One region of the Streptomyces sp. NPDC097619 genome, then DNA from elsewhere that is predicted to be linked to it. Evidence: riboswitches for the same ligand, from Rfam matches in the RefSeq annotation. Region 1 holds a riboswitch; the other holds the start of a gene.

Region 1 (18,429 bases):
TCGTCCTGCTCGGCCACCGCGTCCGCCACCGCGGCGTCGGAGCCCGCGGGGGCGTTCTCCGGGTGGTGGCAGGCCACCTGGTGGCCGGTCTTCAGCGCCAACAGCGGGGGCTCGACGGTCTTACAGACCTCGGTGGCCTTCCAGCAGCGGGTGTGGAAGCGGCAGCCCGGCGGGGGCGCGATCGGCGAGGGCACGTCGCCCTTGAGCAGGATCCGGTCGCTCTTCGCTCCGCGGCGGCGCGGGTCGGGCACCGGCACGGCCGACATCAGGGCGTTGGTGTACGGGTGCATGGGCGACTCGTACAGCGACTTGCGGTCGGTCAGCTCGACGATCTTGCCGAGGTACATGACCGCGATCCGGTCCGAGACGTGCCGGATGACCGACAGGTCGTGGGCGATGATCACGTACGTGAGGCCCAGCTCGTCCTGGAGGTCGTCCAGCAGGTTGACCACCTGCGCCTGGATCGACACGTCGAGCGCGGAGACCGGCTCGTCGGCCACCACGAGCTTGGGCTTCAGCGCGAGCGCGCGGGCGATGCCGATGCGCTGCCGCTGGCCGCCGGAGAACTCGTGCGGGTAGCGGTTGTAGTGCTCGGGGTTCAGGCCCACCAGCGACAGCAGCCGCTGGACCTCCGCCTTCAGGCCGCCCTCGGGCTGCACGCCCTGGAGCTTGAAGGGGGCGCTGACGATGGTGCCCACCGTGTGGCGCGGGTTCAGCGAGCCGTACGGGTCCTGGAAGATCATCTGGATGTCGCGGCGCAACGGGCGCATCGCGGCCACCCCGAGGTGGGTGACGTCCGTGCCCTCGAACTCGATCTTCCCGCTGCTGGGCTCCAGCAGCCGGGTGATCAGGCGGCCCATGGTGGACTTGCCGCAGCCGGACTCGCCGACCACGCCGAGGGTCTCACCGCGACGGACGTCGAAGTCGATCCCGTCCACGGCCTTGACCGCGCCCACCTGCCGGCGCAGCAGCCCCTTGTGGATGGGGAAGTGCTTGGTGAGTCCGGACACCGTCAGCAGCGCCTCCGGGGAGGCGGTCGCCTGGCCGGGGACCGTGGCCACGGCCGTCTTGTCGTTGTCGGTCACAGCTTCGGCGCAATCTCTTCGGTCCAGATCCGGTTCCGCTGCTCCTGCGGCAGGTGGCAGGCCGACCAGTGCCGGGTGCCGTCCTCCTCCACCAGCTCCGGGCGGACCGTGCGGGTGAGGTTGTCCTTGGGCAGGTCCGCGTACGGGCAGCGCGGGTGGAAGGCGCAGCCGCTCGGGATGTTGATGAGGCTGGGCGGGGAGCCCTTGACCGGGATGAGGCGCTCGGTCTGGTCGCGGTCGATGCGGGGCATCGACCCGAGCAGCCCCCAGGTGTACGGGTGGCGGGGCTCGTAGAAGACCTTCTCGGCGCTGCCGCGCTCCACGCACCGGCCGCCGTACATGACCAGGAGGTCGTCGGCCATCTCCGCGACCACCCCGAGGTCGTGGGTGATCATGATGACCGCGGAGCCGAACTCCTTCTGGAGGTCGCGGATCAGGTCCAGGATCTGGGCCTGCACGGTGACGTCGAGGGCCGTGGTGGGCTCGTCCGCGATCAGCAGCTCGGGATTGTTCACCAGGGCCATGGCGATCATCGCGCGCTGGCGCATGCCGCCGGAGAACTCGTGCGGGTAGCTGTCCACCCGCTTCTGCGGCTCGGGGATGCCGACCCGGTCCAGGAGCTCCACCGCGCGGGTGCGGGCGGTCTTCTTGTCCACCTTGTGGTGGACCCGGTACGCCTCGGCGATCTGCTTGCCGACGGTGAAGTACGGGTGCATGGCGCTCAGCGGGTCCTGGAAGATCATGGCGATCTCGCGGCCGCGGAGCTTGCGCACCTCCTCCTCCGGGGCGGTCAGCAGCTCCCTGCCGTTCAGCCAGATCTCGCCGGAGATCCGCGCCTTCTGGCGGCCGTACTGGCCGACCCGGTGCAGACCCATGATGCCGAGGGAGGTCACCGACTTGCCGGAGCCGGACTCGCCGACGATGCCGAGGGTCTTGCCCTTCTCCAGCTGGAAGGTGAGCCCGTCCACGGACTTGACCAGGCCGTCCTCGGTGGGGAAGTGCACCTTCAGGTCGCGGACGTCCAGGAAGGCGGTGCCCGGGGCGCTGCCGGCGACGGGCTCGTGCACCGCTCCGGTCTTGGTCAGGTCGGTCATGACAGCCTCACTCGGGGGTCGATCACCGCGTACAGAAGGTCCACGACGAGGTTGGCGGCCACCACGAAGAAGGCGGAGATCAGGGTGATGCCGAGGATGACCGGCAGGTCGTGGTCACTGATCGCGCGGACCGCGCTGTAGCCGAGGCCGTGCAGCGAGAAGGTGTACTCGGTCAGGATCGCGCCGCCCAGCAGGGCGCCGAGGTCCAGGCCGAGGACCGTGAGGATCGGGGTCATCGTGGAGCGCATGGCGTGCTTGCCGATGACCACGGGCTCGGTGAGGCCCTTGGCGCGGGCGGTGCGGATGTAGTCCTCGTTGAGGACCTCCAGCATGGTCGCGCGGGTGAGCCGCGCGTACATCGCCGCGTAGAGGAAGGCCAGCGAGACCCACGGCAGGACCATGCCGTTGAACCACTTGCCCGGATCCTCGGCGAACTCCACGCCGGGCCGCCCGAACCAGCCGAGCTGGTCCGAGAAGAGGGCGATGGCGAGCATGCCCGTGAAGTAGATGGGGAGCGAGACGCCCGCGAGGGCCAGGCCCATCGCGGAGCGGTCCAGGACCGTCCCCCGCTTGAGGGCGGAGATCACACCGGCGGCCACGCCACCGAGGACCCACAGGACCACCGCACCGGCGGCCAGCGAGAGGGTGACCGGCAGCCACTCGGTGAGCAGCGGGAAGACTTCCTGCTCGGTCTTGAAGGAGTAGCCGAAGCAAGGCGCGGCGCAGTGCGTGACGTCGTTGCCGTTGGCGTAGGTACGCCCCGCCACCAGGCCGACGACGAACTTTCCGAACTGGACGAGGATGGGGTCGTCCAGCCCCATCTTCTGCCGGATTCCCTCGATGGCCGCGGGGTCGGACTGCTTGCCGACGAAGTACAGCGCCGGGTCGGCCCCGATCATCTTGGGGAACAGGAAGAAGATTCCGAAGGTCATCAGGGTGATGACCAACAGCATGACGACGACGGCGAAGATGCGCCGGATGAGATATGCAAGCACTGCGCTCGGCCTGGCTGCGGCCCGGGGGCGCCCCCTTCTGGAGGGCGCCCCCAGGCCGTCGCCGCGGCCATCACCTGCCCTTCGTGCCTAGCGGGTGTGGCACTGGAACTGGAACTGACGGGGTGTTACTTGACGACGCCGAGCGAGGCGTAGTCGTACCGGCCGTTGTAGGCGTCGGTGGTGTAGGCGTTCGTCAGGCGGGTGGACCGCCAGGTGATGTTCTTGTCGTAGACGAACGGCAGGTAGACCGCGGCCTCGGAGACCTTCTGGTTCATCTGCTTGTAGATGTCACCGGCCTTGACCGGGTCGGTCTCGGCGATGGCGTCGTCGAAGAGCTTGTTGATCGCCGGGTCGTTGAGCTCGGCGAAGTTGTTGTTGCCGCTCTGCAGGATGAACCGGCCGTCGACCAGCGGCTGCGAGAAGCCCTGACCGGTCGGGAAGTCGGCGCCCCAGCCCATGATGATGATGCCGTAGCCCTTGTCCTTGACCACCTTCGGCGAACCGATGATGCCCGAGGTCTGGGCGCCGTCGAACTGGTCGACGTCCGCCTGGATGCCGACCTCCTTCAGCGCGTTCTGGAGGGAGACGGCGGTCGCGACCTCGACGGGCTTGTTGTTGCGGACCGCGATGGTGGTCTTGAAGCCGTTCGGCTTGCCGCACTTGGCCAGGTGCTCCTTGGCCTTGGCGATGTTCGGCTTGCTGTCGTTCTTCAGGACCTCGTACGGGTCGTAGGCGCCGTCGGCGCCCTTGATGCCGAGCGGGAGCATGTTGGGGGCGATGTCGCCACCGGCCTGCGGGCCGCCGCGGGCGGTCTGCAGGGACTTCTTGTCCGCGGCGTAGATGACGGCCTTGCGGCAGTCGATGTTGTCGAAGGGGGCGACCTTCTGCGGCATGACGGCGTACCGGATGAAGCCGGTCTGGCCGTTGTCCAGGTTGCCCTTGTGCTCGCGCAGCGCGGTGGCGCGGGCCGCCTGGCCGATGCCGGTCGCGTTGATGTCGAGGTCGAACTCCCCGTTCATCAGGCGCTTGTCCATGTCGTCGGCGTTCGCCATGAACGTCACCGAGATGGTGTCCGGGAGGGCCTTGCGGATGGTGTCCGACTCGGCCTTGTAGGCGGTGTTGCGCGAGAGCTTCATGCTCTTGTTGGGCTCGTACGAGTCGATCTTGTACGGGCCGCTGGAGAAGGGCTTCAGGCCGTACTTGGCGCCCGTGTCCTTGTCCTTCTTCACCGGCGCGGCCGCGGGCATGGCCAGCATCTGGAGGAAGTCACCGTTGGCCTTCGGCAGCTTGAAGACGATCGTCTTCGCGTCCGGGGTCTCGATGGCCTTCAGGCCGAGCTTGTCCTTCGAGGTGTCCTTGTACGGACCCTTGTACTCGCTCTTCGGGTCCAGCACCTGCATCAGGTAGACCGGGCCGCCGGAGATGACGTCCTGGGCCCAGGTGCGCTGGATGCCGTACTTGATGTCCTGGGCGGTGACGGGGCTGCCGTCCTCCCAGAACACGTTGTCCTTGAGCTTGAAGGTGTAGGTCTTGCCGTCCGCCGAGATCTCGGGGGCGGCCGAGGCCAGGTCCGGAACGAGCTCGGTGCTGCCGGTGCCGGGGGCGGGCTTGAAGGAGACCAGGGTGCGGGCGTAGTACCGCGCGAAGTCCCACATGAAGCCGTAGTAACCGCGCTGCGGGTCCCACGAGTCGGCGTCCTGGGTACCGACGAACTTGAGCTCGCCGCCCTTCTTGTCGGACGCGTTCGACACCTTGTTGATACCGGCGTTGAAGCCGGCCGCGGCGCCCTTCCCGCCCTCCGGCTTGTCGCCGTCCTTGCCGCCCCCGCCACAGGCGGTGACGCCCAGCATGGCCGCGAGCACGACGGCCGTGCCGGCGGCGAGCCTGCGCTTCGACATGCGGTGGTTAGTCACGATGCTCGCAACCTCCGTTGTAGTTCCGGCCTCTGGAGCCGATGTTCGGGGTATTCCTGCCATCGCTAGCGCGCGCCCTTGGGGTCGAGGGCGTCACGGACGCCGTCGCCGAAGAGGTTGAACGCCAGCACGGTGATGAAGATCGCCACGCCCGGGAAGATCATGAAGAGCGGGTCGTCCTCGTACGTGCGCACGGCCGTCGCGAGGGTCTCCCCCCAGGACGGGGTCGGCGGCTTGACGCCGACGCCGAGGAAGCTGAGCGCGGCCTCGGTCAGCACATTGGTGGGGATCATCAGCGTCGAGTAGACGGTGATCGGCGCCACCAGGTTCGGCAGCAGCTCGCGGAAGAGGATGTACCCGCGGCCGGCGCCCAGGCTGCGGGCCGCCTCCACGTACTCCCGTTCGCGCAGGCTGAGGGTCTGCCCGCGGACGATGCGCCCGATGTACGGCCATCCGAAGAACCCGATGACCAGGACCAGGACGGCGATCCGCAGGCCGGAGCCCTCGAAGCCCCAGAGCTTGCTCGGGATGACGGAGATCAGCGCGATGATGAACAGCAGTTGCGGGAAGGCCAGCAGGAGGTCCATGACCCGGCTGATGGCCGCGTCCACCCAACCGCCGAAGTAGCCGGCGATGATGCCGAAGACGGTGCCCAGGGTGACCGCGACGAAGGCCGAGAGGAAGGCCACCAGCAGCGAGATGCGGGCGCCGTAGACGATCCGGCTGAAGACGTCGCGGCCGTTGACCGGCTCCACGCCCAGCAGGAAGTCCTTGCTGATGCCGCCGTAGTCCCCGAGCGGGAGGCCGAGCAGCGGGTCCAGCAGGTCCTCGTGGAGCTCGTCCGGCGGGTGGCCGAGGAGCTTGACGATCAGCGGCGCGAAGACCGCGATCAGGATCAGGAGGAGGACCACGAAACCGCCCGCGAGGGCGACCTTGTCCCGCTTGAGTCGGGTCCAGGCGATCTTCCAGGGCGAGCGGCCCTCGATCGCCTTCTGGGGTTCGGCGGCGACGACGGCTGCGGGCTCGTCCGTGCTCGTGTCGTGCAGTGGTGCCGTCATCGTGGTGGGGACCCCTCTCGGCCGACGATGGCCGGCCCATGCCCGCCGCTGTAGCGGCCTGTTCACATCGGTGTCGCTGGTGGTACGAACTGCGTCTGAAGTGCACCGGAAGGGCTGGTGGTTTCGGGATTGACCGGCCTTCGGTGGGGGGAGTCTTCATCGGGCTCACGATCACCCGCCAGACCCCTCGGGGAATGGATGCGCAACCGTGATGTGACGAGCGGGCTTCCGGTATTCGGACTGGTGGGGCGGTTGAGCGGTGCAACACGGCCCGTTGTGCGCGGATCGGACATTGCCCCCAACCCGCTCTTGACCATGGCGAATTGAGGTGGCCGGTCCGGACGACGGAACACCGGTTCCGGACATACTGTCCAGTATCCGGACTCGCCCCCGCCCAGAGTCGCGGCGCTGCCGCACGGTGGCGATCCCCCCGTTCCCGGTCGCCGTCCCCCGTGCCCGGACCGGCCCGAAGAGGACTCTGACAGGACCTCCCCGCCCCCTCCACGCTTTCGCCGGGGCTTAAACGGATTACCCCGTTCCGCAACCTCGTGCCCGCCGACCGGCGACCTCCGCACGCGGCGAGGACGGCCGGACCGGGACTGTCGCGGAACGGGGGACCGCCCTATCCTCCGGACGTGATCGAGATACGGCTCGCCCCTCGGGACCTGGCCCGGATCCGGTTCGCCCGGTCACCCCTGGAGGAACTCGTCCACAGCGTCCCGGTGCTCGCCGGGACCCGCTCCCCCGCCGTCCACCGCCCCTGGGTGACCGCGACCCGCCCCCGCGTGGACGGGCTGGACCTGCGGGCCCTGCACGCCCTGGCCGCGGGGCCGCTGGTCGTCCCCGACTTCCTCGCCCCGCCGCCCGAGCGGCTCACCGGCGAGATCGCCGACGAGGTGGCCGCCGTCGCCGCCACCCCGCCCGCCCGGGTGCGCGCCGGACTCGACGAACTCGCCCTCGCCCACCGGGGACTGCCCGACGCCCTGCGCCCCCTGTACGAGGACCCGGAGCGCGGACTCGCCCGACTGGCGGACATCCTGACCGCCTACTGGGACGCCGCGATCGCCCCCGTCTGGCCCCGGCTGCGCGCCCTCCACGACGCCGACCTCGCCCACCGGGCCCACCAGTCGGCCGCCTCCGGACTGGACCGGGTGTTCGCGGACCTGCACCCGCAGGCGGAGTTCTCCGGGGACCGGCTGCGCATCGACAAACCGGGACACCGCGCCTTCCGGGACGCCTGCGGGACCGGACTGGTGCTGGTGCCCTGCGCGTTCGCCTGGCCGAACCTGCTCGTCCTGCACAACGAGCCCTACCAACCGGCGCTCTCGTACGCGCCGCGCGGGATCGCCACGCTCTGGGAGGACACCCCGCAGGCCGCCGCGGAACCCCTCGGGGACCTGCTCGGCCGCAGCCGGGCCGCCCTGCTGGCCCACCTCGACCTACCGGTCTCCACCACCCAGCTGGCCGCCTACCTCAACCTGAGCGCGGCGGCGGTCAGCCAGCACCTCGGCGTGCTGCGCCGCTCCCGGCTGGTGACCTCCCAGCGCTCCGGCCGCTGGGTGCTGCACCGGCGGACCGCGCTGGCCTCCTCGCTGCTCTCCCCGGACGAGGACTGACGACCGACCGCGCGGGGCGGCGGCCGGGGATCCCGACCCGGACTCAGTACCGGGTGGAGTGGGCCTCGCGGTCGTAGAAGGGGCGGGCCTGGGAGCGCATCCACAGCGCCACCGGGTCGTGTTCGTCCGCCAGGGCGACCGTGGACACCGGGAGCCCCTCGGGGACGGCGGAGACGGTCTGCCGCATCATCTCCCGCGCGGACTCCACCGCCGCGGCCGAGCCCTCGTACAGGTCGAGGCCGATGGCCAGGTACGCGATGCCCAACGCGGGCTGCACCCAGACCCGGCGCAGCGACCGCACCGCCGGGGTGCGGTGCGCCTGCTGGGTCAGCAGGGCGTAGAACTGCGGCAGCTCGATGGCGGGCTCGGAGAGCCGCAGGGGTCCGGCGGGCATCCGGTCCAGGCCGGTGGCGATCCGTCGCAGGTCCGCCCACGGGATGCCGACGCCGCCGCCCTGGGCGTGCGGATTCAGCCACAGGCCCCAGCGCTCGGGGTAGAGGGCGGCGGCGACCTCGGCGCCGCTCACCTCCTCGTAGGCGCGGTTCCAGCCGCTGGCGCCCAGCTCGCGCGGGGAGGTCACGCAGGCCGCGTAGCCCTGGCCCTCCACCTGCATGCCGCCGTACCGGGCCTCGGGAGCGCCCGGCTGCCCCTCGAAGAGCAGCATCCACAGCCTGCCGCCCGCGAGCGCGTGCAGCAGTGACTCGTAGCTGTCGTAGCGCCCGGGAGTCACCTGCCGCAGCACGTGCTCGACCTGTCCGGCCTGTCCGGCCGCGGCCGTGCCTGACGCAGTCACCCGGTACCCCTCTTCTCGTCCTCGTCCGCCCGTCGTGACGCTCCCGCCGGCCGCGCGCCGCGGGGCGCGGAGCCGGTGCGGAGGTCGTGGCCAGGAAATGTAACCAGCTTAAGGGCGACTACGGCAGGTAGAAGGGGCGGACGTGTTCCGTCATCCAGTCGCCGACCGGATCCTGGGCGGCGTCGAGCAGCAGCAGGTTCACCGGCCAGGGCGGCGCGGTGCGGGCCAGGGCCCGGGAGAGGGCCTCCATGGGGGCGTTGCTGTCGGCCGCCTCCCAGCCGGTGAACCGCACTCCGATGAAGAGGACCGGCTCGCCGCCCTCGATGCTCGCCAGGCAGCGGTGCGCGGAGGCGACCACGCCGGTGGCGCGGAACTCCTCCGCGGCGGCGGTGAGGAAGTCCACCGGGTCCTGCTGCCAGTCGGGTTCGAAGAGTCGGACCCGGCCGCCGGTGGCCGGGCCGTCCAGGGGGGTGCGGCCGGTGCGGCACAGTTCGGCCACGGCGGGCGGCGGCAGCGGGACGCCGACGGTGCCCTCCGGGTTCACCGCGATGCCCAGTTGGGGCGGCAGGCCGCGGGCGAACTCCACGGCCGGGGCCACGGCGAAGGCCATGTGCGGTCCGGCGCAGCGCAGGAACTGCTGCTCGGAGCTGTAGACGGGGACGTAGGCGTCGCCGCCCACGTCCATGGTGGGGAGGTCGAGCTCCCGGCTGTCGGGGGCGCCGCCACCGGGCAGCGGGATCCAGAGCCGGCTGCGGCCGAGGACCTCCAGGATCCGACCGCCCGCGGCAGGGTTGCCCAACGAGGCCGCGAGGGTCTCCTCCAGCTCGTTGGCCGGCCAGCCGTCCCCCGCCGCTCCGCCGGCCCCGTACGTCCCGTCCTGCATGCGCGTCTTCCACCCCGCCCGTCACCGGGCTCTCCGGAGCCCCTTGCCGCTGACCCTAGGGCATCCGCCGCCGGTCCCGCCCGGTCGTGGGCCGCGGTCCCGGGGCGCGGGCCGGGGTCCGCTCCTCGCCCGTGAAGCCGATGGCCCCGAGCCGGGCGGCGGCGGGGCGGTCGAGGAGCACCACGGAGGCGCAGCCCGCGGGGGCCTTCCCGGCGGCCACGGCGGCCAGCAGGCCGGCGGTGGTCGCCCGGTGCCGGGCGAAGGCGTAGGTGGAGACCCCGCGGCCGCGGGCCGCCTGGCCGGAGAGGGCCTGTTCGGGGCTGGCGTCGAGGAGGAGCAGGTGCAGGTCCCTGTTCCGGCGGCGGGCCGCCCGGCCCAGCAGGGCGCGCACCCAGGGCTGGGTGCCGCAGTCGTGGACGACCAGTCCGGTGCCGGAGCGCAGGGCCCGCCACAGGCCGGCGTAGTGGGCGGCGCGGACCAGCGGGCGGTAGAGGGCGTACGGGAGTCGGGGCAGGCGGCGTTCCCAGCGCTCGCGGGCGTCCTGGGAGTCGATGCCGCCGCCGGGGACGGCGCGCTTCATCAGGGTGCTCTTGCCGCTGCCGGGCAGTCCGGACACCACGAGGACGTCCCCCGAGCGGAACTCCAGGCGGGCCGGGCCGCGGCCGTCGAGCCCGCGCAGGTCGAGCACGCCGAAGGGGGCCGTCAGCGCGGCTCCGGCGGGGTGCGGGCGGACCGCCCGGGGCGGGCTCGCGGGGGTCCCGGCCCACCGCTTCCACGGGCCCGGCTGGACCGGTATCCCGGCTGCCGGACCCCCGGTACTGCCGCTCGCCGGTGCTTCCGTTCTCCGCATGGTCATCGCATCCCCCTCGCCGGGTCACCGGGACCCTGCCCACTGAATGTAAAAGGACGGTAATGGCCCTCCCACGGTTCCCGGCCGGAGCGGCTCATGCAATGATGTGCGCGCCAAGCCGTACGACCAACTGCATAAAGGCCGCTTGAATCCGCGCGGGAGAGTGCCGCAGCGTCCGGATCCCGGACCTGGCTGCGGACGCCGAAGGAGCAAGTCCCTCCCTTGAATCTCTCAGGCCCCGTACCGCGCGGGCGAGGCACATCTGAAAAGCGAGCCGGGCACGGGTCACGTACCGCCGGTTCCACCCAAGGTGCAAGTCGCTGCCGTGTGCACATACGGTCGTGATGAACCTCTCAGGTTCCGATGACAGATGGGGAGGAAAGTCCTCTGCCCGTCGTGGACCCGCCTTGGAGAGCCAGCCTTATGCCGAACACCCCCCGTCTGACCGCGCTCGACGCCGTGCACCGCGCGCTCGGCGCGACCATGACCGACTTCGCGGGCTGGGACATGCCGCTCCGGTACGCCAGCGAGCGCGACGAGCACAACGCCGTCCGCACCCGGGCCGGACTCTTCGACCTCTCCCACATGGGCGAGATCACCGTGACCGGGCCGGAGGCCGTGAAGGTCCTCGACTACGCCCTGGTCGGCAACATCTCCACGGTGGGCGTGGGTCGGGCCCGCTACACGATGATCTGCCGCGAGGACGGCGGGATCCTCGACGACCTGATCGTCTACCGGCTGGGCGAGACCGAGTACATGGTCGTGGCCAACGCCTCCAACGCGCAGGTGGTCCTCGACGCGATCACCGAGCGCGCGGCGGGCTTCGAGGCCGAGGTCCGCGACGACCGCGACGCGTACGCGCTGATCGCCGTCCAGGGTCCGGAGTCCCCCGGCATCCTGAAGTCGCTGACCGACGCCGACCTGGACGGCCTGAAGTACTACGCGGGCCTGCCGGGCACGGTGGCCGGGGTCCCGGCGCTGATCGCGCGGACCGGCTACACCGGCGAGGACGGCTTCGAGCTGTTCGTGGAGCCCCGCCACGCCGAGCGGCTGTGGCGGGCGCTGACCGAGGCGGGCGAGGGCGTGGGCCTGGTCCCGGCGGGCCTGTCCTGCCGCGACACCCTGCGCCTGGAGGCGGGCATGCCGCTGTACGGGCACGAGCTGACCACCGGGCTGACCCCCTTCGACGCCGGCCTGGGCCGCGTGGTCAAGTTCGAGAAGGAGGGCGACTTCGTCGGCCGCGCCGCCCTGGAGGCCGCCGCCGCGAAGGCCGCCGAGCAGGCCCCGCGCAAGCTGGTGGGCCTGATCGCGTCCGGTCGCCGGGTGCCGCGCGCCGGGTTCTCCGTCGTGGCCGGCGGCGAGGTCGTCGGTGAGGTCACCTCGGGCGCCCCGTCCCCGACCCTGGGCAAGCCGATCGCGATGGCGTACGTCGACGCGGCGCACGCCGAGCCCGGCACCTCCGGCGTCGGCGTGGACATTCGCGGTACGCATGAGGCGTACGAGGTCGTCGCCCTGCCGTTCTACAAGCGGCAGAAGTGACGATCGCCCCTGCGGCGCCCGTCTCACCCCGCAAGACCACCGTTCATCAGCACTCCCCCGCATCCAGGAGAATCAGGTCATGAGCAACCCCCAGCAGCTGCGTTACACCAAGGAGCACGAGTGGGTCACGGAGGTGGACGCGGACGGCGTCGCCACCGTCGGCATCACGGAGTTCGCGGCCAACGCGCTCGGTGACGTCGTGTACGCCCAGCTCCCCGAGGCGGGCGACTCCGTGACCGCGGGCGAGACCTGTGGCGAGCTGGAGTCCACGAAGTCGGTCAGCGACCTGTTCGCGCCCGTCAGCGGTGAGGTCGTCGCCTCCAACCAGGACGTGGTCGACGACCCCGCGCTCGTGAACTCCGCTCCGTTCGAGGGCGGCTGGCTCTTCAAGGTGAAGATCACCAGCGGTGAGGACGAGCTGCTCTCCGCCGACGAGTACACGGCCTTCACCGCCGGCTGACCCGCCTCCGCCCCGACCGAGGGATAGACATGTCCGTTCTGAACACGCCCCTCCACGAGCTGGACCCGGACGTCGCCGCCGCCGTCGACGCCGAGCTCCGCCGCCAGCAGTCCACCCTGGAAATGATCGCCTCGGAGAACTTCGCTCCGGTCGCGGTCATGGAGGCCCAGGGCTCGGTGCTGACCAACAAGTACGCCGAGGGCTACCCGGGCCGCCGCTACTACGGCGGCTGCGAGCACGTCGACGTGGTCGAGCAGATCGCCATCGACCGGATCAAGGCGCTGTTCGGCGCCGAGGCCGCCAACGTGCAGCCCCACTCGGGCGCCCAGGCCAACGCGGCCGCGATGTTCGCGCTGCTGAAGCCGGGCGACACGATCATGGGTCTGAACCTGGCCCACGGCGGTCACCTGACCCACGGCATGAAGATCAACTTCTCCGGCAAGCTCTACAACGTGGTCCCGTACCACGTGGACGAGACCGGCCAGGTGGACATGGCCGAGGTCGAGCGCCTCGCCAAGGAGTCCAAGCCGCAGCTGATCGTGGCCGGCTGGTCCGCCTACCCGCGCCAGCTGGACTTCGCCGCGTTCCGTCGGATCGCGGACGAGGTCGGCGCCTACCTGATGGTCGACATGGCGCACTTCGCCGGCCTGGTCGCGGCGGGCCTGCACCCGAACCCGGTGCCGCACGCCCACGTGGTCACCACCACCACGCACAAGACCCTCGGCGGTCCGCGCGGCGGCGTGATCCTGTCCACGCAGGAGCTGGCCAAGAAGATCAACTCCGCGGTCTTCCCGGGTCAGCAGGGCGGCCCGCTGGAGCACGTGATCGCGGCCAAGGCCGTGTCCTTCAAGGTCGCGGGCTCCCCCGAGTTCAAGGAGCGCCAGGAGCGCACCCTGGAGGGCGCGAAGATCATCGCCGAGCGCCTGGTGCGGGACGACGTCAAGGCCGTGGGCGTGGACGTGCTCTCCGGCGGCACCGACGTGCACCTGGTCCTGGTGGACCTGCGCAACTCGGAGCTGGACGGCCAGCAGGCCGAGGACCGTCTCCACGAGGTCGGCATCACGGTCAACCGGAACGCCATCCCGAACGACCCGCGGCCCCCGATGGTCACCTCGGGCCTGCGGATCGGCACGCCGGCCCTGGCCACCCGCGGCTTCGGGGCCGAGGACTTCACCGAGGTCGCCGACATCATCGCGGAGACCCTGAAGCCCTCGTTCGACACCGAGGCCCTCAAGGCCCGGGTGTCGGCGCTGGCCGACAAGCACCCGCTGTACCCGTCGCTGTAACACCCGGCGGACCGGACCGGCGTGCAGTCGGTCTCCGGACGGCGTGAAGGGGTCCGGCCCGTGTTTTCCACAGGGCCGGACCCCTTTTCATGACCACTCATGACCAAGGCCCCGGTCGGATGCGACCTATCGCCACTGAATCATCCAAAAAATGGCAAATAGGCTCTGAATAAGGATCTACACCTCGCATCCGGCAGGACGGACACCCCCCATGGACATGAGCGCGGCGAACAGGAAGGGACTCAGTCTCTTCGCGCTGATCATGATCGGCATCGGCTCGATCTTCGGCTCCGGCTGGCTCTTCGGAGCGGGCACGGCGGCGCAGGTGGCCGGTCCGGCCGCGCTGGTGGCCTGGGTGATCGGCGCGGTGTTCATCGGCATGATCGCCATGTCCTACGCCGAGGTCGGCGCCGCCTACCCGATCCCCGGCGGCATGGCCCGGTACGGCCACCTCAGCCACGGCCCGGTGCTCGGCTTCGTCACCGGCTGGGCCGTGTGGATCGCGGTGGCCTCGCTCATCCCGATCGAGTCCATCGCGGCCACCCAGTACATGTCCTCCTGGAGCTTCGGCTGGGCCCAGGACCTGGTGGACGCCCGGAACCACCAGCTCACGGGCTTCGGCATGGGCGTTGCCCTGCTGCTGACGGTGCTGCTGTGGCTGTCCTGCTACTGGTCGGTCCAGCTGCTGGCCCGGATCAACGCCGGACTGACCCTGGTGAAGTTCGCCATCCCCGTGCTGGCCGTGATCGCCCTGGTCGCCTCCGGCTTCCACACCGAGAACTTCTCCGCCCACGGCGGCTTCGCCCCCAACGGCTGGACCGCCGTCCTGACCGCCGTCACCACCTCCGGCGTGGTCTTCGCCTTCAACGGCTTCCAGGCCGTCGTCAACCTCGGCGGGGCAGCCAAGAACCCCGGCCGCGCCATCCCGATCGCCCTGGTCGGCGCCCTCTCCCTGGGCCTGGTCATCTACCTGGCCCTCCAGGCGGCCTTCCTGGGCGCCGTCCCGCCGGAGCACCTGGCGCAGGCCGGCGGCTGGTCCGGGGTCAACTTCAACTCGCCCTTCGCCGAGCTGGCCAAGCTCCTGATGATCCACTGGGTGGTGGTGATGCTCCAGTTCGGCGCCTTCATCTCCCCCGCCGGCTCCAACATCGCCAACGTGGCCTCCGCCGCCTACATGGTGCGCAACCTCTCCGAGACCGGCTTCTTCTCGAAGAAGCTCCAGCAGACCCACCCCGTGTACGGCACCGCCCGCCCGGCCATGTGGATGAACCTCGGCTTCTCGGTGCTGCTCCTGGTCACCGTCGGCCACAGCTGGAAGACCCTCGCCCCGATCATCTCCGCGGCCATGGTGATCTCGTACCTGATCGGCCCGGTCGCGGTGGGCGTCTTCCGGATCACCAAGCCCGACCTGCCCCGGCCCTTCCGGCTGCCGCTGGCCTCCGTGCTCTGCCCCCTGACCTTCGTCTTCGCCGCCTGCGCCCTCTACTGGTCGAAGTGGCCCAACACCGGCATCGTCACCGCCCTCACCCTGCTCGCCGCTCCCCTCGCGGCCCTGGTACTCACCCGGAAGGGAGAGCGGAACCTCGCCCGCCAGTTCGCCCCGGCCTGGTGGATCGTCTTCTTCCTCGGCGGCCTGTCCCTGCTCTCCTGGCTGGGCGGCACCGACTTCGGCGGCCGCGGGACCATCCCCGGCGGCCTGGACATCGCCCTGGTGGCCGCGCTGGCCCTGGGCACCTACTTCTGGGCGGTCCGCGCGGGCGTGCGGGCCCACCGGGCCGGGCTGCCCGGCCCCGACCCGGTCCTCGACGGCTCCGACGGCCCCGCGGCCCCGGACCCGGGGAAGGACCGCGAACGTGAGCTGTCCCACGCGTAGCCGCTAGCACGCCTCCGACGGGCGAGCCGTTCACCTCCACGGGTTAGGCTCGTCTGTCGGACGAAATCCGTACACATCCCCCTCTCCTGCCCCCCCTCCACGAGCTGACAAGGGAGTCCGACCCGTGGCCATCTCCGTCTTCGACCTCTTCTCCATCGGCATCGGCCCGTCCTCCTCCCACACGGTCGGGCCCATGCGCGCCGCGCGCATGTTCGTCAACCGACTGAAGAAGGACGGCGTCCTCGCCCAGACCACCGCCGTGCGCGCGGAGCTCTTCGGCTCCCTCGGCGCCACCGGCCACGGCCACGGCACCCCCAAGGCCGTCCTGCTGGGCCTGGAGGGCCACTCCCCCCGCACCGTGAACGTGGAGACCGCCGACGACGAGGTCGAGCGGATCCGCCGGACCGGCCGGCTGCGTCTGCTGGGTGCCGAGATAGGGGACGCCCACGAGATCGACTTCGACGAGCCGAACCAGCTGATCCTGCACCGGCGCCGCTCCCTGCCGTACCACGCGAACGGCATGACCCTCTTCGCCTACGACGCCGCGGGCACCCCGCTGCTGGAGAAGACCTACTACTCCGTCGGCGGCGGCTTCGTCGTGGACGAGGACGCGGTCGGCGAGGACCGGATCAAGCTCGACGACACCGTGCTGCGGCACCCCTTCCGCACCGGCGACGAGATGCTGCGCCTCACCCAGGAGACCGGCCTGTCGATCTCCTCGCTGATGCTGGAGAACGAGAAGGCCTGGCGCACCGAGGAGGAGATCCGCGAGGGCCTCCTGGAGATCTGGCGGGTCATGCAGTCCTGCGTGCAGCGCGGCATGGCCCGCGAGGGCATCCTCCCCGGCGGCCTGCGCGTCAAGCGCCGGGCCGCCGCCACCGCCCGCCAGCTGCGCACCGAGGGCGACCCGATGCTGCACCGCAGCGAGTGGACCACCATCTACGCGATGGCGGTCAACGAGGAGAACGCGGCCGGCGGCCGGGTCGTGACCGCCCCCACCAACGGCGCCGCGGGCGTGCTCCCCGCCGTCCTGCACTACTACGTGAACTTCGTGCCGGGAGCCGACGAGGACGGCGTGGTCCGCTTCCTGCTCGCCGCCGGCGCGATCGGCATGCTCTTCAAGGAGAACGCCTCGATCTCCGGCGCCGAGGTCGGCTGCCAGGGCGAGGTCGGCTCGGCCTGCTCCATGGCGGCCGGAGCCCTGGCCGAGGTGATGGGCGGCACCCCGGAGCAGGTGGAGAACGCCGCCGAGATCGGCATGGAGCACAACCTCGGCCTGACCTGCGACCCGGTCGGCGGACTCGTCCAGATCCCCTGCATCGAGCGCAACGGCATGGCCGCGGTCAAGGCCGTCACCGCCGCCCGCATGGCCCTGCGCGGCGACGGCAGCCACAAGGTCTCCCTGGACAAGGTCATCAAGACCATGAAGGAGACCGGCGCCGACATGAAGGTGAAGTACAAGGAGACCGCCCGCGGCGGCCTCGCCGTCAACGTCATCGAGTGCTGACGGCGGAACCCGCCCCACGGCGTCGTCCACGGCGTCCCCGATCAGGACGGTACGGGCGACCGGGCCGCGCAGGGCCACGTTGAGCATGGCCTTGCCCTCGTCGGCGTTGAGCTCCTGCCAGGCCTTGCCGTCGGTCTTGGTGCTGCCGGAGATCCGGCCGGGGTCGTAGGAGGGGTTCACGACCAGGCCGAGGACCTCGCCGGTGGCGGGGTCGAGGGCGACGGCGGCGCCGCTCTTGCCCTTGAGGGCGGCGTAGCCGGCCTTCTGGACGGCCGGGTCGATGGTGGTGATGACGTTGCCGGGGTCGGCGCGCTTGCCGGTGAGCACGTCCAGGGGGTCCTTGAGGCGGCTGTCGGAGCCGTCGAGGACCTTCTCGTACAGCTTCTCCAGCTGGTTCTTGCCGAAGACCTGCGAGCTGTAGCCGGTGACGGGGGCGTAGAGCGGACCGTCGGTGTAGGTCCGCTTGTACATGAAGTTGCCCTGGTCCACCTTCTTGGAGCCGGTGACCGCCGCGCCGCCCACGATGATGTTGCCGAGGGGGCCCGCGTACCGCTGGATGGTGTTCCGTTTGTTGTTGTCGTCGTCTGCGAGGGCCTGGCCTTGGTACGCCTGCACCCAGGTGACCCGCACCAGCAGGGCGAGTACCAAGAGCAGACAGAAGACCGACGCACGCCTGATCGTCTTGTTCATCCCCCTGTGGGACGCCCGGGGCGGCCGGACCGTTCCGGTCTGCCCGGATTGTGGCGGAGTTCTCAGCTTTTCTTCATACGGGGCCGGGCGGCCGGGCCCCGCGGGGGTCGGAGGAGGCCGGCGGCGGCGCGGTCAGAGGCGTCGGGTGGCCAGGGTGAGCCGGTCGCGGGCCTCGAAGAGGGCGGCGCGGATGCCCTGCTCGTGGGCGGGGGTGAGGCGGGCGGAGGGCACCGAGCAGCTGAGGGCGTCGCGGGCCGGGATCCGGTAGGGCACGGCGACGCCGAAGCAGCGCAGTCCGAGGGTGCTCTCCTCGCGGTCCACGGCGTAGCCCTGCTCGCGGACGAGCGCCAGCTCCTCGACGAGCTGTTCGCGGTCGGTGATGGTGTGCTCGGTGACGGCTTCGAGGCGGGCCGGGAGCAGGGCCCGGACCTCCTCGTCGGCGTGGGTGGCGAGGAGGGCCTTGCCGAGGGCGGTGGAGTGGGCGGGCAGCCGGCGGCCGACCCGGCTGAAGGGGCGCAGGAAGTGCTGGGACTGGCGGGTGGCGAGGTGGACCACGTCGGCGCCGTCGAGGCGGGCCAGGTGGATGGTCTCGGTGGTGTCGTCGGAGAGCCGGTCCAGGACGGGGCGGGCCGCGGCGACGACCTCGTCCCCGTCGATGTAGGAGCTGCCGACGAGCAGGGCCCGGACGCCGATCCCGTAGCGGGTGCCGGTGGCGTCGGTCTCCATCCAGCCGAGGTCCACGAGGGTGCGGAGCAGCATGTAGAGGCTGGACTTGGGGTAGCCGACG
Region 2 (12,241 bases), on a different contig from region 1:
GGTGGTGGCGTTGAGCTTCATGGTGCAGGAGCCCAGCGGGATCATGCCGCGGTCCAGCGCGTAGTCCCGGTCGGCGAGCTTGCGCAGGTAGCGCAGCATCGCGGTCTCGGAGCGGTGCTGGTGGAAGACCGGGTGGGTCAGGTAGTCGTCGGTGCGCAGCAGGGCCTCGGGGAGGGCCTCGCCCACGGACGCGTCCAGGGCATCGATGTCGGCGGTGACGCCGAAGGCGGCCCAGACGGCTTCCAGATCGGCGCGCAGGGTGGTCTCGTCGCAGGCCACGGAGACGTGGTCGGCGTCGGCGGAGTACAGGTTGACCCCGCGCTCGCGGGCGGCGGAGACGACCTCGGCGGCGCGACCGGGGACGCGGGCGGTGAGGGTGTCGAAGAAGGCGCCGTGGACGATCTCGACGCCGCCGGCCTTGAGGCCCTCGGCCAGGATCCCGGCGTACCGGTGGGTGCGGCGGGCGATGGTCCGCAGGCCGTCGGGCCCGTGGTAGACGGCGTACATGCCGGCCATCACCGCGAGGAGCACCTGCGCGGTACAGATGTTGCTGGTGGCCTTCTCGCGGCGGATGTGCTGCTCGCGGGTCTGGAGGGCGAGGCGGTAGGCCCTGTTGCCGTCCGCGTCCACGGAGACGCCGACGAGGCGGCCGGGCAGGGAGCGGGCGTGCTTGTCCTGGACGGCCATGTAGCCGGCGTGCGGGCCGCCGAAGCCCATGGGGACGCCGAAGCGCTGGGTGGTGCCGACGGCGATGTCGGCGCCGAGGGAGCCGGGCGAGGCCAGCAGGGTGAGCGCGAGCAGGTCGGAGGCGACGGCCACGATCGCGCCGAGGCCGTGGGCCTCGTCGATGAGGGGCTTGATGTCGCGGACGGCACCGGAGGCGCCCGGGTACTGGAGCAGGACGCCGTAGACGCCGCGCTCGGCGACCTCGGCGGGGATGCCGGCGGACAGGTCGGCGACGACGACCTCGGTGCCGGTGGGTTCGGCGCGGGTCCGGATCACCGCGATGGTCTGCGGCAGGGCGTCGGCGTCCACGAGGAACACCCCGCCCTTGACCTTGCCGACGCGGCGGGCCAGCGTCATGGCCTCGGCCGCGGCGGTGCCCTCGTCCAGCAGGGAGGCGCCGGAGGTGGGCAGGCCGGTCAGCTCGGCGACCACGGTCTGGAAGTTGAGGAGGGCCTCCAGGCGGCCCTGGGAGATCTCCGGCTGGTACGGGGTGTAGGCCGTGTACCAGGCGGGGTTCTCCATGACGTTGCGGAGGATCACCGGCGGCGTGAAGGTGCCGTAGTAGCCCAGGCCGATCATGGACGAGAGCACCTGGTTCCGCGAGGCCAGGGTGCGCAGCTCGGCCAGGACCTCGGCCTCGGTGCGGGCGGCGGGGAGGGCGAGGGCCTCCGCGCTCTTGATCACGTCCGGTACGGCCGCGGCGGTGAGCTCGTCCAGCGAGCCGTAGCCGACCTGGGCGAGCATCTTCGCCTGCGCCTCGGCGTCGGGGCCGATGTGGCGCTGTTCGAAGGGGACGCCGCTCTCGAGCTGGCTGAGCGGAATGCGGTGGACGGTCATCTGCGGGGGCCTCCTGGTCGTCACGACCTGCGAGGGGTGCCACGGCGCGGGCACCCGGACGGCCTCCCCCTCTGTCATCTCAACCTGAGAGCTTCACCGGTCCTCCTGGGGGTCGCCCGTGGAGTCCCGGCTTTCACCGTCGGTGAGGAGGGGTTCCGGCACACCGGTCCGACGCCCGCCCCTGCTTTCCAGAGTGGCCTCGTCCGTGCGGTACGTCTGCCTGAGAGATTCCGGGGAGGATTTGCTCCTTCGGCGCCCACGTCCCGACTCGTTTCGAGCCGGTCGGAGGACTCTCCCGCACGGTGTCTGCAGCCGGAACCCAGACTACCAGCGAGGTTCCCGGGGCTCCCTCGACTGGCCCCCTCTCCCGTTATGCACTTTTGTATTCATTACGGAGGAGTTGCGACCAATTGGAGGGACCGTGCAGACCGATGTCGATCCGCGCAGCCTGATCGGCCGCAAGGCGTTCGACCGGAACGGGGCCAAGATCGGCACCGTCGACGAGGTCTACCTCGACGACGCCACCGGGATTCCCGAGTGGGCCGCCGTGCGGACCGGACTGTTCAGCAGGGACGCCTTCGTACCGCTGGAGCCGAGCGAGCTGTCCGAGAACGGGCTCCGGGTGCCCTACGAGCGCTCCCTGATCAAGGACGCTCCCGATTTCGGGGTGGGCCGCCACCTCTCGCCGGAACAGGAGCTCCAGCTCTACCACCACTACGGCCTGGACGTGGCCCTGCCCGGGGACATCGCCGCCGCCCCGCCGGACCGCGACTTCGGCCGCCTCTCCGGCGAGGACCCCCGCCCCTGAGTCCCCCGCCGGGCCACCGGCACGAGGTCAGGCGCCCCCCGCGGCCGAGCGCGCCCGAGATGGCGCCGGCACGCCCCCGGACGGCTCCTCCGGCCCTCCGGGACCCGGGGGCGGTACGGACACCAGGGGCAGCGGCTCCGAGGGCTCCAGGTCCGGGTCGTCCACGAGGAAGGTCCTGACCCGCCCCGGCGCGGACTGCGGGTCCTCGAAACGCACCGTGACCCGCCCCACACCGCTGCCCTGCACCCACCCCGGCCCGTGGACGACGTGGCGGACGTCGTTGCCCGGGATCCAGCGCCGCGCCGCCGCCGGTGCCTCGGGCGCGCCGGGCTCCGGCTCCGCCGCCTCCGCGCACTCCGGCTCCCCGACGCCCTCCTCTCCCACCTCGGCACCGGCCGCCTGCGCGAACAGGTCCTCCTGGGTGTAGTCGGCGAGCCCCGAGACGCCCACGCCCAACAGCCGTACCCCGCCCGTGGTGTCCACGGCCTCCAGCAACCGCGCGGCCGCCTCCCGCACCACGGCCGGATCGTCGGTGGGACCGCGCAGGGTCTCGGAGCGGGTCAGGGTGGAGAAGTCGTACCGCCGCACCTTGATCACGATGGTGCGCCCGGAGTGCCCGGAGGCCCGCAGCCGGGCCGTGCACCGGTCGGCCAGCCGCGCGACCTCGTACTGGATCCGCAGCCGGTCGTGCAGGTCCACGTCGAAGGTGTCCTCGACCGACACCGACTTGGCGTCCCGCTCGGCCACCACGGGTCGGTCGTCGAGCCCGAGGGCCATCCGGTACAGCCCGGCCCCGTGCGACTTCCCGACGATCCGCACCAGCTCGTCCTCGCCCGCCTCCGCCAGCTCCCCCACGGTGGTGATCCCGGCCCGGCGCAGGTGGTCCCCGGTCGCGGGCCCCACCCCCGGGAGGGTCCGCACGGTCATCGGCGCCAGCAGCTCCCGCTCCGTGCCCGTGGGTATCAGCACCAGCCCGTCCGGCTTCGCCTGCTCCGAGGCGATCTTGGCGAGCATCTTGGACCCCGCCAGCCCGACGGAGGCGCTGAGCCCCGTGACCGCCCGCACCTCGGCCCGCAGCCGCTCCCCCGCCGCCCGCGCCGAGGACTCGTCCGAGGCCGCCCCGCCCGCCTCCAGGTCCACGAAGGCCTCGTCCAGGCTCAGCGGCTCCACCAGCGGCGACAGCTCCCGCAGCAGGGCCATCACCTGCTCGCTCACCGTCCGGTACAGGGCGTACCGGCCGGCCAGGTAGGCGCCGTTCGGGCAGAGCCGCCGCGCCTGCGCCATCGGCATGGCCGAGTGCACCCCGAAGCGGCGGGCCTCGTAGGAGGCCGTGGACACCACCCCGCGCGGCCCCAGCCCGCCCACGATCACCGGTTTCCCGCGCAGGCTCGGCTTGGAGGCCTGCTCGGCGGCGGCGAAGAAGGCATCCATGTCGAGGTGCAGGATGGTGGGCGCGGGTCTCACCCCTCGATGCTCCCCCACCCCACTGACAACGCGCCTCGCGACGCCCTGGAGGCCGCCGGAAGAACGCCCTCCGCCCCGCCCGGAGCGACCGGCCGGACCCGGAACGACCGGCCCGACGGGACGCGGGCCGGCCGGAACCGGACGCCCGGACACCCCGCGGCCACGGGGGCGGCGGGGTGCCGATGACGCTCTCCGCGCCTCCGCGGAGGCGTTCCGGTTCAGACCGCCCGATTGCGCCGCCGGGCCAGCTCGTCGGAGGGGTTGGTGCCGACCAGGGTCTCCCCGGTGTCCACCCGCTCCCCGTGCAGCTGCGCGAGGGCGTTCTCGACGTCCCGGCGGACCACGCCGACGGCGATGCCGAAGACGCCCTGACCGCCCTGGAGCAGCCGGACGACCTCGTCGGGCGAGGTGCACTCGTAGACCGTGGCCCCGTCGCTCATCAGCGTCATCCGGTCGAGGTCCGCGAACCCGCGCTCCCGCAGGTGCTGCACCGCGGTGCGGATGTTCTGGAGGGCCACCCCGGTGTCGAGGAACCGCTTCACGATCTTGAGCACGACCACGTCGTGGAAGCTGTACAGCCGCTGCGTGCCCGAGCCGTAGGCCGGCCGCACGCTGGGCTCGACGAGCCCGGTGCGGGCCCAGTAGTCGAGCTGGCGGTAGGTGATGCCCGCCGCCGCGCAGGCCGTGGGCCCGCGATAGCCGATCTGCTCGGAGGACGGATCGCCGTTCACGGCGCTCACCGCCGACTCCGGCTGTCGCCGCACGGGGCCCGTGGTGCCGCCGTGCAGCGGGTACGGGCCGCTCTCCCCGGGACCGCGTGCGGGGATGCCCCCGGTCGTACCGTCGCCGCTGGTTCTCACGCCGACCCTCCGTCCTTGACCTGCCATCTCGACGGTAGGCAGTCACCCGGGGTGCGTCAACGATCGCCACACTCGGCACGCCGAGTGATAATCACCCTGAGAGTGGTTTCGCGTACCCTTCCGCAGGGAAAGGCTACTCGAATGACTTGAGCCTCCCTTGAGGAAGCTCACACGACGGGCTCACGTACGGTCACTGATTGCTGGAGCCGAAGTCCTCGGGAGAGATCTGGTCGAGGAACTCGCGGAACTTCTCCACCTCGTCCTCCTGCTCGTCCGGGATCGCGATCCCGGCGTCGTCCAGGACCCGGTCGCTCCCGTAGATGGGCGAACCGGTCCGCAGGGCCAGCGCTATGGCGTCGGAGGGGCGGGCGCTCACCTCCACCCCGCTGGCGAAGACGAGCTCCGCGTAGAAGACCCCCTCGCGGAGGTCCGTGATGCGCACCTCGCTGATCTCCTCGCCGAGGGCCTCCAGCACGTCCTTGAAAAGGTCGTGCGTGAGCGGCCTGGCAGGGGCCATCCCCTGCTGGGCGAAGGCGATGGAGGTCGCCTCGGAAGGACCGATCCAGATGGGCAGGTACCGGTCGCCCCCCACCTCACGCAGGAGGACGATCGGCTGATTGGAGGGCATCTCCACCCGGACACCGACAACGTCGAGCTCGTTCACACAGCAACCCTAGGACCTGCCCGGCCGGTTTGGGTAGTCGGGCCGCCTTCCGGCTCGTCCGCGCCCCGGCCGGCCCTCAGGGCAACCGGGCCCCGAGCGAGCTCCTGACGAGCGCTTCGTGCAGCTGCACCGTCAGTCCCGCGAGCTGCCTCACGGTGGCCTCGGCGTGCGCCCGGGTCTGCGGATTGCGGTGTCGGCGCAGGGGCGCCACCAGCTGCTCCACGAGACCGGCCTCGCGCTCGGCGGCGGCCTTCATGGCCCGCAGGTGCCGGGGCTCCAGGCCGAACCGGCCCAGCTCCGCGACCAGTCGGGCCACCTGCACGGACTCCGCGTCGAAGCCCCCGCCCGGCACCTCCGCGACCAGACCGTACGACTCCCACTCGGCCAGCTGCTCCTCGTCCGCATCGGCGGCGGCCAGCAGCTCGGCCCGGCCCACCCGCGCGGACACCGGTCCGGCCGGCTCCGTCGGGACGGCCGCCTCCACCACGGGATCGGCCTGCGGGGAGGGGGCCGGGATGCGCACCTGTTCGCCCCGCTCCAGGGCGTCCAGCTGTTCGCGGATCACCTTCAGCGGGAGGTAGTGGTCACGCTGGAGCCGCAGCACGCGGGCCAGCCGCTCCACGTCCTCCGCGCTGAACTTGCGGTATCCCGACGGCGTGCGACGGGGTTCGACGAGCCCCTCCGCCTCCAGGAACCGGATCTTGGAAATGGTGACTTCGGGGAACTCGTCGCGCAGCTGGTTCAGCACCGTGCCGATGCTCACCAGCCGCCCGGCCGAGCCGGCGGTGCCGTGACCGGCACCGCCCGTCGGTGTCAGCAGCATGGACCTTCCCAGGGTTGCCCCCGGACGGTGTCCGGGGAGGTCAGACGCCTCGCTGGCTCGCGTAGAAGACCAGGCGGTACTTCCCGATCTGCACCTCGTCACCGCTGTTCAGGAGCACCGATTCGATCGGCTCCCGGTTGACGTACGTACCGTTCAGGCTGCCGACGTCCGAGACGGTGAAGCGGCCGTCCTGGCCTCGCCGGAACTCGACGTGCCGCCGGGAGACCGTGACGTCGTCCAGGAAGATGTCGCTCTGCGGGTGACGTCCGGCCGTGGTCAGCTCGCCGTCCAGCAGGAAGCGGCTGCCCGAGTTGGGGCCGCGCCGGACGACCAGCAGCGCCGAGCCCGGGGGCAGGGCGTCCACCGCGGCCTGGGCTTCCGGGGAGAGGGACGGCAGCGCGTGCTGGCCCGTCATCTCCGCCTCGTAGGCCTCCAGACCGGAGATCGAGATCGTCGAGGTGGTCTCGGAGGCGCGCTCCGGCGTCAGACCGGGCCGCAGCGGCGCACCGCACTGGGAGCAGAACCGGCCGTCGGCACCGTTCTGGTGCCCGCACCTGCTGCACACCTGCACGGCCGACATCGACGGCTCCTCGCGCCGCGGGGGCCCCGCGGAGGCATTGGTGGCGTACGGGTCGGCCGGAAACTCTCGACCCGCACTTGATGGTTCTCCGAAACCTATGCGGCCGGAGGTGGCGGGGTCAACAGCCGACGCGCCGTGGCCCGCTCCCCCGACCTCGTCGCGGAACAGCGGGCGGTCGCCCTGCGGCTCCGCGCCGTCCTGGCGCGACGCGCGGTGCTTGGCACCGCCGTCCTCGCGCGCCTTCTTGCCGAACAACTTCTCAAACAACTTCACGGGCGATTCCCCTTGACCGAAACAGACCCGCCCGTGGGGCAGGACGAACCCTTGGTGCACACACCTGCCGACCCGGACATTCTCACAACGTCCGTAACCACCAGACAGTTTCCACCACGCACCGCTTCTTCGGTGCGCCGACCCCCCGCAAGCCTCCGCGCGCGTGAGGGCCTTCTCCCGACGCTCCGCGTCATGACGATGACGACCGAGCGTAGTCAGGCTGCTTCGCCGCCCGCAAGGCGTCGACGACGATCTTCGTCGAGCGTACGACGCTCGCGGCGGCCTGCTCCTTCTCCAGCGTCTGGATCACCCCGCCGGGGATGTTCAGCGCGGGCTCCAGGTCCTGCGGTTTCCCGATGACCTTGAACACATAGGGCTGTGTGATCTTCTTGCCGTCCACGCCCACTCCGCCCTCCTCGTCAGAGAAGTAGGTGTCCGCGACCACGCGCACGCCGTTGACCTGGATCGCCTCCGCGCCGGCGGCCCGCAGCTCCTGGATGGCGTCCAGCAGCATGTCGGACTCGACGAGCCCCTTGGGGTCGGAGACGGTGAGGGTGATGCCGGGGCCCTCGGCGGCCACGGTGCCCGCGAGGATGCCGAGCTGGCGTTCCTTCTCGACGGTCTGCCTGCGGGCCTCCTCGGCCTGGTCCGAGCTGTTCTCCAGCTCTCTGCGCTGGTCGTCCAGCCGTCTCTTCTCGTCCTCCAGCCGCTGGGTGCGGCCGTCGAGTTCGTCGAGGATGCGGACCAGGTCCTCCTGCCGGGCGCCCCGCAGGGCGCTGCTGTCGCTGTTGGAGCGGACCTGGATGGCCAGGCCGAGCCCGAGGACGAACAGCAGCAGGGCCACGATCAGCTGGGCCCGGGTGACGCGGGGCGGCCAGAGGCCCGCGGCGAGCCGCTGCCGCCCGGTCTGTCGGGGGCCGGGAGCCTCCTCGGGCGCCGCGGTGGGTTCGGTGCCGGTGGGAGGGGTCCCTGTGGAGGCGGGCTCGGGGGGCTCGGGCGGCTGGTTCTCCGTACTCATCGGCCTCACGCCCGGAACACGTGCCGGCGGATGGCCGCGGCGTTGGAGAAGATGCGGATGCCGAGGACGACGACCACACCGGTGGACAGCTGCGCGCCGACGCCGAGCTTGTCGCCGAGGAACACGATGAGCGCGGCGACGACCACGTTGGACAGGAACGAGACCACGAAGACCTTGTCCACGAAGATCCCGTCCAGCATGGCCCGGAGGCCGCCGAACACGGCGTCGAGCGCGGCGACCACGGCGATCGGGAGGTAGGGCTCGACGACGGCCGGCACCTCGGGCCGGACCAGCAGGCCGACCACCACTCCGACCACGAGGCCCAGTACGGCGATCACGATGCACCCTTCTTCGGTTCTGCGGTTCGAACGGTGAGGCTGGACGCGGCCGGCAGCCGTACGTCGTCCTCACTGGAGACGCTGTAGCGGATGCCGTAGTTCTCCTGGAGCACGTGCAGGTACTGGCCGTCCGTGCTGTCCTGGAACTCGGTCTCCAGCCGGTTCTTCTCCCCCACGGCGAGCACCTCGTACGGCGGTACCAGCGGGCGGTTGTCGACCAGTATGGCGTCACCGGCGGCCCTGATCGCCGAGAGCGAGGTGAGGCGCTGTCCGTTGACGGACACCGCTTCGGCCCCGGCCTGCCAGAGCCCGTTGACGATGCGCTGCATGTCGCGGTCGCGGACGCGGCCGGTGTCGGAGAAGCCGGAGCTTTCGCGGGGGCCGCCGCCGGAGGAGGCGGAGTCCTTGGCGTCGTCCACGACCAGTTTCAGGCCGGGGCCGTGCACGGGGGTGGCTCCGGACAGCAGGGCCACCAGGTGTCCCTGGTCCCCGCCGTGCTGCCGGAGCGCCTCGCGCTGCCGGGCGGCCACGTCGGCGCGGAGGGTTTCGATCTGCTTCTCCAGGCCGTCCGCCTCGGCGTCCGCGCGCTCGACCCGGTCGATGAGCTCTTCCCGTTCCTTGGCGAGTCCGGGGGCGGATATCCGGGCTTCGGCGGCGCCGAGCGTGACGACCATCGCGGCCAGGACGAGTCCGGCCGCGAGGGCCAGTTTGCTCTTCAGGGTCCGGGGCAGTCCGGCGGTGCCCTCGGCCGCGCGGCGGGCGGAGGCTTCCGCGTAGCCCTCGTCGAGGCTGTGGTCCATGACCTGCGTGAGCAGGGACATGGAGGCGTCCGGGCGCGTCGGCGGAGCCGGACCCCGGTGGTTGGACGGCTGCGGCATGCGGCACATCGTCGCACGTCGTACGGTCCCGTCACGAATGCGCCCGGGGGCCCGCGGAGCGTTCCGCGGGCCCCCGGTACGGGTCAGCGTCCGGCGCCCTCCACGACGGCCGACCACTCGTCGAGCAGGGCCAGTGCCGAGGTGTCGTCGGGGCCTTCCGCCCACAGGTGGGTGACGGCTTCGGCGGGGTCGGGCAGGACGAGGGCCCAGCGGCCGTCGGCCTCGACCACCCGGACCCCGTCGGTGGTGTCCACCTGCCGGTCTCCGGCCGCTTCGACGACCCGGCGCATCACGAGACCCTTGACGGCCCACGGGGTCGCGAGGTCCCGCTTGTGGACGTGGGCTCGCGGTATGCGGTCGTCGATTTGGCTCAGGGTGAGCTGGGTGCGGGCGACCAGTCCGATGAGTCGGACGAAGGCGGCCGCTCCGTCGAAGACGCTGCTGAACTCGGGGACGATGAAGCCGCCGCGGCCGTCGCCACCGAAGATGGTGGTGTCGGCCCGACCGACCCGGGTGAGGTCGTCCGGGGAGGTGGTGGTCCATTCGACCTGGGTGCCGTGGTAGGCGGCCACCTGTTCGGCGATGCGGGTGGTGGTGACGGGCAGGGCCACCTTGCCGCTGCGCCGCTCGGCGGCGACCAGGTCGAGGGAGACCAGGAGGGCCCGGTCGTCCTCGATGATCCGGCCGCGTTCGTCGACGAGGGAGATCCGTTCGCCGACGGGGTCGAAGCGGACTCCGAAGGCGGCGCGGGCGGAGGAGACGATCTCTCCGAGCCGGACGAGTCCGGCTCGACGGGATTCGACGCTCTCGGTGGGTCGGGACTCGTCGAGGCCGGGGTTGATGGTGAGGGCGTCCACGCCGAGCCGGCCGAGGAGGCTGGGCAGGACCAGGCCGGCGCTGCCGTTGCTGGCGTCGACGACCACCTTCAGGCCGGATTCGGCGATGCCGGTGGTGTTGAGGCTGCGCAGCAGGGCTCCGGTGTAGGAGTCGAAGACGCTGGCCGGGAACTGGAGGTCGCCGATTTCGCCGGGGAAGGCGCGGCGGTACTCCTGGCGGGCGTAGACCCGGTCGAGCTTGCGCTGCTGACCTTGGGAGAGGTCGGCGCCGCGCTCGTCGAGGAACATGATGTCCACGGAGTCCGGTACCCCGGGCGAGGTTCTGATCATGATGCCGCCGGCGCTGCCGCGGGCGGTCTGCTGCCGGGCCACGGGCAGGGGGACGTTCTCCAGGTCGCGGACGTCGATGGCGCTGGCCTGGAGCGCGGAGATCACGGCCCGTTTGAGGGCGCGGGCACCGCGGGAGTGGTCACGGGCCGTGGTGACGGTGGCACCCTTCTTGAGGGTGGTGGCGTAGGCCCCGGCGAGACGGACGCAGAGCTCGGGGGTGATCTCGACGTTGATGATGCCGGAGACGCCGCGGGCGCCGAAGAGGTGCGCCTGGCCGCGGGACTCCCAGATCACCGAGGTGTTGACGAAGGCGCCCGCCTCGATGGTCTTGAAGGGGTAGACGCGGACGTTTCCCTGGACGATGGATTCCTCGCCGACGAGGCATTCGTCGCCGATGACGGCGCCGTCCTCGATGCGGGCGGCCCGCATGATGTCGGTGTTCTTCCCGATCACGCAGCCGCGGAGGTTGGTGTGGGGGCCGAGGTAGACGTTGTCGTGGACGACGGCCTTGTGGAGGAAGGCGCCGCTCTTGACGACGACGTTGGAGCCGACAACGGTGTGCTCGCGGATCTCGACGCCGGCTTCCACTTTGGCGTAGTCGCCGATGTAGAGGGGGCCGCGGAGCACGGCGTCGGGGTGGACCTCGGCGCCTTCGGCGACCCACACGCCGGGGGAGATCTCGAAGCCGTCCATGTCGACCTGGACCTTGCCCTCCAGGACGTCGGCCTGGGCCTTGACGTAGCTCTCGTGGGTGCCGACGTCCTCCCAGTAGCCCTCGGCCACGTACCCGTAGATGGGGCGGCCTTCCTTCATGAGCTGCGGGAAGACGTCTCCGGACCAGTCCACGGGCACGTCGGGGTCGACGTAGTCGAAGACCTCGGGCTCCATGACGTAGATGCCGGTGTTGACGGTGTCCGAAAAGACCTGCCCCCAGGTCGGCTTCTCCAGGAAGCGTTCGACCTTGCCTTCCTCGTCGACGATGGTGATGCCGAATTCCAGCGGGTTGGGCACCCGCGTCAGGCACACCGTGACGAGTGCGCCCTTCGACTTGTGGAACGCGATGAGGTCCGTCAGGTCGAAGTCGGTGAGCGCGTCGCCGGAGATCACCAGGAACGCGTCGTCCTTGAGGGCCTCCTCGGCGTTCTTGACGCTTCCGGCGGTCCCGAGCGGCTTCTCCTCGTTCGCGTACGTGAGCTCCATGCCGAGCTCTTCGCCGTCCCCGAAGTAGTTCTTGACCAGTGAGGCCAGGAACTGCACGGTGACGACGGTCTCGCTGAGCCCGTGCCGCTTGAGCAGCCGGAGCACGTGCTCCATGATCGGCCGGTTGGCCACCGGCAGGAGCGGCTTGGGCATGCTCGAGGTCATGGGGCGAAGGCGGGTGCCCTCACCACCGGCCATTACGACGGCCTTCATGTCGGAAGGATCCTCCTTGAAGAGACGACAGGTCCGGCCGACGCACCCGTCCGGGCGGACAGCCCCCCGACTCCTCCGCGACACTGCGGCGAGCGCTCAATCGGCCGTGGCGTCCGCCTTGACCAGGCGGCGGACCTGAACCACGTAAAGGATTCCTGCCCACCAATAGAGGGTTGTACCCCATCCTGCGAACGCCCATCCGAAAACGGACCCGAGCCAACCCAACCAGCCGTCCTGATCACTCAGGAGGAGCAACGGGAAGGCGTACATGAGGTTGAAGGTCGCCGCCTTGCCGAGGAAGTTCACCTGCGGCGGCGGATAGCCGTGGCGGCGCAGGATCCACACCATGACGAGGAGCATCAATTCCCGCGCCAGGAGGGCCCCGGTGAGCCA

The links. A riboswitch is a leader RNA that binds a small molecule or an ion and turns the genes downstream of it on or off. The one in region 1 is predicted to bind glycine.
Region 2: linked by a shared signal. The riboswitch ahead of gcvP (aminomethyl-transferring glycine dehydrogenase) and the one ahead of gcvT (glycine cleavage system aminomethyltransferase GcvT) in region 1 are both predicted to bind glycine.

Annotation. Positions count from the first base shown of each region.
Region 1 is NZ_JBEOSD010000137.1:1,874-20,302, forward strand. It holds gene ABTZ17_RS28550 (ABC transporter ATP-binding protein) at 1-1,085, opposite strand, end outside; gene ABTZ17_RS28555 (ABC transporter ATP-binding protein) at 1,082-2,179, opposite strand; gene ABTZ17_RS28560 (ABC transporter permease) at 2,176-3,174, opposite strand; gene ABTZ17_RS28565 (ABC transporter substrate-binding protein) at 3,300-5,072, opposite strand; gene ABTZ17_RS28570 (ABC transporter permease) at 5,153-6,145, opposite strand; gene ABTZ17_RS28575 (ArsR/SmtB family transcription factor) at 6,781-7,761, shown strand; gene ABTZ17_RS28580 (enhanced serine sensitivity protein SseB C-terminal domain-containing protein) at 7,805-8,554, opposite strand; gene ABTZ17_RS28585 (enhanced serine sensitivity protein SseB) at 8,673-9,437, opposite strand; gene ABTZ17_RS28590 (AAA family ATPase) at 9,493-10,293, opposite strand; glycine riboswitch at 10,434-10,543, shown strand; glycine riboswitch at 10,544-10,667, shown strand; gene gcvT (glycine cleavage system aminomethyltransferase GcvT) at 10,711-11,826, shown strand; gene gcvH (glycine cleavage system protein GcvH) at 11,906-12,286, shown strand; gene glyA (serine hydroxymethyltransferase) at 12,316-13,572, shown strand; gene ABTZ17_RS28610 (APC family permease) at 13,784-15,445, shown strand; gene ABTZ17_RS28615 (L-serine ammonia-lyase) at 15,570-16,952, shown strand; partial or broken gene ABTZ17_RS28620 (penicillin-binding protein 2) at 17,010-17,642, opposite strand; gene ABTZ17_RS28625 (IclR family transcriptional regulator) at 17,775-18,429, opposite strand, start outside.
Region 2 is NZ_JBEOSD010000190.1:1,405-13,645, forward strand. It holds gene gcvP (aminomethyl-transferring glycine dehydrogenase) at 1-1,563, opposite strand, end outside; glycine riboswitch at 1,762-1,871, opposite strand; gene ABTZ17_RS32620 (PRC-barrel domain-containing protein) at 1,985-2,371, shown strand; gene ABTZ17_RS32625 (DNA polymerase IV) at 2,399-3,835, opposite strand; gene ABTZ17_RS32630 (MerR family transcriptional regulator) at 4,054-4,695, opposite strand; gene ABTZ17_RS32635 (bifunctional nuclease family protein) at 4,886-5,359, opposite strand; gene ftsR (transcriptional regulator FtsR) at 5,436-6,182, opposite strand; gene ABTZ17_RS32645 (FHA domain-containing protein) at 6,223-7,143, opposite strand; gene ABTZ17_RS32650 (DUF881 domain-containing protein) at 7,226-8,053, opposite strand; gene ABTZ17_RS32655 (small basic family protein) at 8,059-8,391, opposite strand; gene ABTZ17_RS32660 (DUF881 domain-containing protein) at 8,388-9,278, opposite strand; gene ABTZ17_RS32665 (sugar phosphate nucleotidyltransferase) at 9,353-11,848, opposite strand; gene clsA (cardiolipin synthase ClsA) at 11,945-12,241, opposite strand, start outside.